3 regions of the Streptomyces solicathayae genome follow, and region 3 is predicted to be linked to each of the others. Evidence: riboswitches for the same ligand, from Rfam matches in the RefSeq annotation. Region 3 holds a riboswitch; each other region holds the start of a gene.
The links. Region 3 has a riboswitch for S-adenosylmethionine ahead of R2D22_RS34980 (IclR family transcriptional regulator). Riboswitches for the same ligand answer to the same signal wherever they lie in the genome.
Positions count from the first base shown of each region.

Region 1: it holds a riboswitch for S-adenosylmethionine, as region 3 does, so the genes downstream of both, R2D22_RS26965 (aminotransferase class V-fold PLP-dependent enzyme) here and R2D22_RS34980 (IclR family transcriptional regulator) in region 3, are expected to answer to the same signal.
Region 2: it holds a riboswitch for S-adenosylmethionine, as region 3 does, so the genes downstream of both, thrC (threonine synthase) here and R2D22_RS34980 (IclR family transcriptional regulator) in region 3, are expected to answer to the same signal.

Region 1 is NZ_CP137573.1:5,819,654-5,821,910, forward strand. Features, by position in the region: gene trpD (anthranilate phosphoribosyltransferase) at 1-853, shown strand, start outside; SAM riboswitch class IV at 964-1,080, shown strand; gene R2D22_RS26965 (aminotransferase class V-fold PLP-dependent enzyme) at 1,286-2,257, shown strand, end outside.
Region 2 is NZ_CP137573.1:4,410,103-4,412,359, forward strand. Features, by position in the region: gene R2D22_RS20385 (glucosyl-3-phosphoglycerate synthase) at 1-800, opposite strand, end outside; SAM riboswitch class I at 945-1,095, shown strand; gene thrC (threonine synthase) at 1,089-2,257, shown strand, end outside.
Region 3 is NZ_CP137573.1:7,657,873-7,660,129, reverse strand. Features, by position in the region: gene R2D22_RS34985 (hypothetical protein) at 1-229, opposite strand, end outside; SAM riboswitch class I at 601-742, shown strand; gene R2D22_RS34980 (IclR family transcriptional regulator) at 983-1,702, shown strand; gene R2D22_RS34975 (hypothetical protein) at 1,806-2,257, shown strand, end outside.

The DNA of each region.
Region 1 (2,257 bases), 1.8 Mb from region 3:
TCTGGTCGAGGCGATGTACGCGCACGCCAACCTGATCGACGTCTCCGGCCCCTCCGTGGACATCGTCGGCACCGGCGGCGACGGCGCGAAGACGGTCAACATCTCCACCATGTCGGCGATCGTGGTGGCCGGCACCGGGGCCAAGGTCGTCAAGCACGGCAACCGGGCCGCGTCCTCCGCCTCCGGGTCCTCGGACGTCCTGGAGAAGCTCGGCGTCAACCTGGAGCTCACCCCGAAGCGGGTCGTCGAGGTCGCCGAGGAGGCAGGCGTGACCTTCTGCTTCGCGGTGAAGTTCCACCCGGCGCTGCGCCACGTCGCCGCGGCCCGCGGCCAGCTCGGCGTGCGCACCGTCTTCAACTTCCTCGGCCCGCTCACCAACCCGGCCCGGGTGAAGGCACAGGCGACCGGTGTGGCCGACCCTCGGATGGCCCCGATCATGGCCGGCGTACTGGCCGAGCGGGGCTCCTCCGCCCTGGTCTTCCGCGGCGACGACGGCCTGGACGAGCTGACCACCACCGCCACCTCCAAGGTGTGGGTGGTCCGCGACGGCGCGGTGCGCGAGGAGTCCTTCGACCCGCGGGACGTCGGCATCGAGCTGGTCCCCGTGGAGGCGCTGCGCGGCGCCGACGCCTCGTACAACGCGGACGTGGCCCGGCGCCTGCTGGCCGGCGAGACCGGTCCGGTACGGGACGCCGTCCTGCTCAATTCGGCGGCGGCACTGACCGCCCTGAACCCCGGCAGCGGCACCCTGGCGGAGCAGCTGCGGGCCGGAATGGAGCAGGCCGCCGAGTCGATCGACTCGGGGTCCGCGCGCCGGGCGCTGGAGCGCTGGGTGGCCGTGAGCAACGCGTAGCGATTGGGCGTGCGGCAGAGGGGTCCGGGGTCGTCCGGGCCCCTCTTTCGCGTCCCGGATCCCGGACACGGGTTGCGTCGGGGCGATCACGTGGCATAACTTCTTGGCCAGGTCATGAGTGACAGCTACGAAGCCCCGGCTCGCTGTCCGGCAACCCTCCGTCCGTGGCGGGGTGCCCCGGGTGAAGACCAGGCCGTGGACAGCAAGGTCCACGGCAAGCGCGGACCCCTGCGACACCCTGGGGTCCTGGTCCTCAAGGGAGCAGTCTCGTGAGCAAGCGAATGCGTTAGGGCCTCCGGCCCCCTCCTCCCCACCTCCGTGCGGCCCCTTTCTCGCCGTGCGTCGAGGCAACACCCGTGTCCGGCACGTCACTTCGTGCTGCCCTGCGGGCCCCTTCACGCCTTTCGCCTTGTCCTGCCGGGAGATACCGCCATGTCCGCACGCCCGCACGCCGCCGTCGCCACCGCCGCCACCTCCGCCGTCGCCGAGCCGGCCGCCGACCCCTGCTGTGCCGCCCCGCTGCCCGTCCTCGGCCGCGACGTCACCGTCCCGCTCGTGATCGGCGGCGAGGTCACGTACGCCGCGCTCGACTACGCGGCCAGCGCGCCGGCCCTGCAGCGGGTGTGGGACGACGTCGCCGCGTACGCGCCGTACTACGGCAGCGTGCACCGCGGCGCCGGGTACCTCTCGCAGCTCTCCACCGACCTGTTCGAGAACAGCCGGGTCACCGTCGCCGAGTTCCTCGACTGCCGCGAGGACGACCAGGTCGTCTTCACCCGCTCGACCACCGACTCGCTCAACCTGCTCGCCGCCGTCCTGCCCGCCGACTGCCAGGTGTTCGTCTTCGAGACCGAGCACCACGCCTCGTTGCTGCCCTGGAAGGACGCCCGGGTCACCTACCTCAATGCGCCGCGCACCCCGCAGCAGGCGGTCGACACCCTGGAGCGCGCGCTCGCCGGCCGTGAGCCCAACGGCCCGGCCCTCGTCTGCGTGACCGGCGCCTCCAACGTCACCGGCGAGCTGTGGCCGGTACGGGAGCTGGCCGCGGCCGCCCACGCGCACGGCGCCCGGATCGTCCTGGACGCCGCCCAGCTCGCCCCCCACCACCCCGTCTCCGTACGGGAGTTGGACGTCGACTGGGTCGCGTTCTCCGGGCACAAGCTGTACGCGCCGTTCGGCTCCGGCGTGCTGGCCGGCCGCGCCGACTGGCTGCAGGACGCGGCCCCGTACCTCGCCGGCGGCGGCGCGTCGCGCAAGGTGGCCCGCCGGACCGACGGCGGCGTGGACGTCGAGTGGCACACCACCGCCGCGCGCCACGAGGCCGGTTCGCCGAACGTCATCGGCGTCTACTCCATCGCCTCCGCCTGCAAGGCGCTCACCGAGGCCGGGTTCGACACGCTGGTC
Region 2 (2,257 bases), 3.2 Mb from region 3:
GACAGCCGCACCTGCGCCGTCCGGTAGATGGCCGCCGCCATCCGGCCCAGCGCCAGTCCGCTCTGGTGCCGGTGCTTGCGCACCCCCACGTCCACCTGCGCCAACGCGTCCAGACCCACCGTGTGCAGCGCGTCCACGAGCAGCCCCAACTCCACCCCGTACCCGACCGGGAACGGGAGCCGTTCGAGCAGCGAGCGGCGGGCCGCGTACTCGCCGCCCAGCGGCTGCACGAAGCCGGCAAGCTGCGGCCAGTGCAGGTTCAGCAGCGGGCGCGCCACCAGCTCCGTCACCCGGCCGCCCTGTCCGGGCGTGTCCCCGAGCGGGCGGTCGTACATCGCCTTGACGAACTCCACGTCCGGGTCGGTCAGCAGCGGGCCGACGATCCCCGTGACGAAGTCCGCCGAGAAGTCCCGCAGGTCCGCGTCGACGAAACAGACGATGTCGCCGCTGGTCGCCATCAGCGACCGCCACAGCACCTCGCCCTTGCCGGGGACGGCCGGGATCCGCGGCAGGATCGCGTCCCGCGCCACCACCCGGGCGCCCGCTACCGCGGCCACCTCCGCGGTCCGGTCCGTGGACCCGGAGTCCACCACCACCAGCTCGTCGACGAGCGGGACCGCCTCCGACATCAGCTCGCGGCGGATCACGGAGACGATGTCGCCGACCGTCGCCTCCTCGTTCAGCGCGGGCAGCACGACGCTCACCGTCGTCGCGCGCTTGGCGGCCAGGATCTGGTCGAGCGGGCGATCGGTCACCGACCAGGAGCGCCGCCCGAGCCAGCGCTCCACTTCTTCCAGCACGTCCGTTACTCCCCAGTTGCGGTTTGTGATCCATCTCGCGGTTCGGACGACCGTCTCGCGCCGTCCGAGCCTTCGGTTACAGTCTTGAACAACGCGGAGGCCCGATGCATGTCGGGGTCCCGCCCGCGTCCCACAACCGAATACCGCTCATCCAGAGGGGCAGAGGGAAACGGCCCGTTGAAGCCCCGGCAACCCTCCAGCCGGTCTCGTCCGCGAATCCGCGGCCGCGAGGCTCCCGGCTAGGGAAGGTGCCAAATCCGTCTCATGGCGAAATGCGCCGTGAGGAAGATGAGGAGAAAGGGCCTCGCCTCCATGGCTGTACAGACTGTTGACACCGCAACCACCGTCGACCTCGGTCCCGCTTCCGGCCTTTCCTGTCGTGAGTGCGGTGAGAAGTTCCCGCTCGGTCCGATCTTCGCCTGCGAACTCTGTTTCGGGCCGCTCGAAGTCGCGTACGACCTTCCCGAGGGCGACCCCGAGGCGCTGCGCAAGCGGATCGAGGCCGGCCCCGCCAACATCTGGCGTTACGCCCCGCTGCTGCCCGTCCCGGCCGACGTCGCCGACAAGCCGAACCTGAACCCGGGCTGGACCAAGCTCGTCCAGGCCGACAACCTCGCCCGCGAACTCGGCGTCGAGCCGGGCAAGCTGTTCGTCAAGGACGACTCCGGCAACCCGACGCACTCCTTCAAGGACCGCGTCGTCGCGCAGGCCCTGGAGGCCGCCCGCGCCTTCGGCTTCACCACCCTGTCCTGCTCCTCCACCGGCAACCTGGCCGGCGCCGTCGGCGCCGCCGCCGCACGCGCCGGCTTCCGCTCCTGCGTGTTCATCCCGCACGACCTGGAGCAGGGCAAGGTCGTCATGGCCGCGGTGTACGGCGGCGAACTCGTCGGCATCGAGGGCAACTACGACGACGTCAACCGCTTCTGCTCGGAGCTCATCGGCGACCCGCTGGGCGAGGGCTGGGGCTTCGTCAACGTCAACCTGCGGCCGTACTACGGCGAGGGCTCCAAGACCCTCGCGTACGAGATCTGCGAGCAGCTCGGCTGGCAGCTGCCCGACCAGATCGTGATCCCGATCGCCTCCGGCTCGCAGCTCACGAAGATCGACAAGGGTCTGCAGGAGCTCATCAAGCTGGGCCTCGTCGAGGACAAGCCGTACAAGATCTTCGGCGCCCAGGCCGAGGGCTGCTCCCCGGTGTCGGCCGCCTTCAAGGCCGGTCACGACGTGGTCCGTCCGCAGAAGCCGAACACCATCGCCAAGTCGCTCGCCATCGGCAACCCGGCCGACGGCCCGTACGTCCTGGACATCGCCCGCCGGACGGGCGGCGCGGTGGAGGACGTGAACGACGAGCAGGTCGTGGACGCCATCAAGCTGCTGGCCCGGACCGAGGGCATCTTCGCGGAGACCGCGGGCGGCGTGACCGTCGGCGTGACGAAGAAGCTCATCGAGGACGGCGT
Region 3 (2,257 bases):
CGATCAGCTGGACAGTCGACCAGACGGCACCGAGAGCGAGAACGCAGACCAGCGCGATCGACACGGCACGAAGCGCGACGGAGCGGCGGTCGATCCGGCCCGGGTCGCCCGCGATCAACGTGAGCAGGAGCAGCCCCTCCACGGAGGGCAGCACCCAAGCGGGCGCCAGCCGCAGGTCGTCGGGGAGCAGCAGCGTCAGCGCCATGGCGGCCAGCACGGCCGTGGCCATCGGCCAGCGGGGCTCCCCGAGCGGCGTCTCGCCCGGCGTTGTCCCGGGGTGTGGGCGAGCGTGCGGTCGGCTCACGTGGTCTGCTCCTCGTCGTTGTCGCGCGTCGGCCGGAGACTGTGTCCGGAGTTTGTGGCGGTTTGGACCAGATCATCCCGGAGGGATGGTAATCGCTTGGCGGAGCGCCCAGCGCGCGACCTGCGCCGAGCGTCCGCAAGACGGGCGACGTGGCACGCACTTCCGGCCTGGGATCGGGCCTGGAGGTCAGCGGCTACACGCGATACGGCGTCAGCGTCGTGGTCGGCCCGACCTGCCGATTGCGTTGCCGGGAACCCGTTGGCAGGCAGCGCCGGGAGTCTTGTATCGTTCCTCGCGAATCATCCAGAGGGGTGGAGGGACCGGCCCTACGAAGCCCCGGCAACTCCCCGGTCGACTCGGCGCTCAATGTTCGCGCCGCGCCGTCGGGATCAGTGCCAACTCCGGCCCGCGCCAACGTGGCGCGGGAAAAGATGAGGAGACACGGTGCTCTCTGTGCTGCCCCTTGCCCAAGGTCTCTCGGCTCCGGGCCTTCGTGTTCCGCGTACCCGTCTCGCGATCCGTACGCGCGTCGCCATCTGTGCCCGTCTCGCGATCACCGCGGCATAGCGGCCGACCACTTCGGCCCTTCCTCGCTGACCGTCCCTGCCCTCGCCTGGGCGAGCTTCCCCGCGATTCATGACGTCGCGGGCCGAGACTGGAGTACCCCCTTTCGTGAACATGTCGGATATTTCCAGCGATGTCGGTGTCCTCGACAAGACCGCGGTGATCCTCGGTGCGCTGGCCTCGGGGCCGGCCACTCTGGCGGGGCTCGTCGCCGCCACCGGCCTGGCTCGGCCCACGGCCCACCGGCTCGCCACCGCTCTCGAACGCCATCGCCTGGTCGGCAGGGACCTGCAGGGACGCTTCGTCCTCGGCCCCCGACTGGCCGAGCTCTCGGCCGTCGCGGGAGAGGACTGCCTGCTGGCCGCGGCCGGCCCGGTCCTCAGCGCCCTGCGCGACACCACAGGCGAGAGCGCGCAGCTCTACCGCCGACAGGGGGAGATGCGCGTCTGCGTCGCCGCCGCCGAGCGGACCACCGGCCTGCGCGACGTCGTACCCGTCGGCTCCGCACTCCCCATGAAGGTCGGCTCCGCCGCCCAGGTCCTGCTGGCCTGGGAGGAGCCCGAGCGCTACCACCACGGTCTGCAGGGGGCTCGCTTCACCGCCACCGCGTTGAGCGGCGTACGGCGCCGAGGCTGGGCCCAGTCGATCGGTGAGCGCGAACCCGGCATGGCCTCCGTCTCGGCGCCGGTGCGCGACCCGGCCCATCGTGTCGTGGCCGCCATCACCGTCACCGGCCCGATCCAACGCCTCACCCGCCACCCTGGCGCCCGGCTCGCGAAGGTCGCCATCGACGCGGCCGACCGCCTCACCGAGGCCGTACGACACCGTTCCTAGCCGGTGAGCAGGAGTGGGTCTCGGACCCAATTCCTGGTCACCGCGGACGTAGGGCACCGGGTGGGCAGGGCTCGGAAAGTAGGGTGTCGGGAGGTACGCGGGGATGCCGGACGTCCCCGCCCGGGGTGGGGATGTTGCTGTGTGGGACGCCGTGCAAGGGGTGAGCGGCGCGCTGAGCGCGGTTGTGGTGATCGTCGCATGCGTATACGCGCGGGAGCAGATCAAGGAGTCCAAGCACACCAGAGCGCTTCAGTCACTGATCGCCATCCACCAGGAGTTCCAGGCGCCTCCCCTCAGAAAGGTACGGCGCCGTCTGCGACTTGGCGAGGTGAACGCAGCCTCGCTGACGCCCGAGGATCGCGAGGTCGTCGAGGATCTGCTGCAGAAGCTCGAACTGATTGCGTTCCTCGTCAGCCGTGGACTGGTGGAGTTGGACGACGTCGTCGCACTTTTCCCGAGCGTTCCGGTGGTGCTGGGCCGGCTGCAACCCTTCATCGAGTCCAGACGGCTCACAGAGCCGACCTACGCGGTGAACGCGGCCTCCCTCGCTCGTAG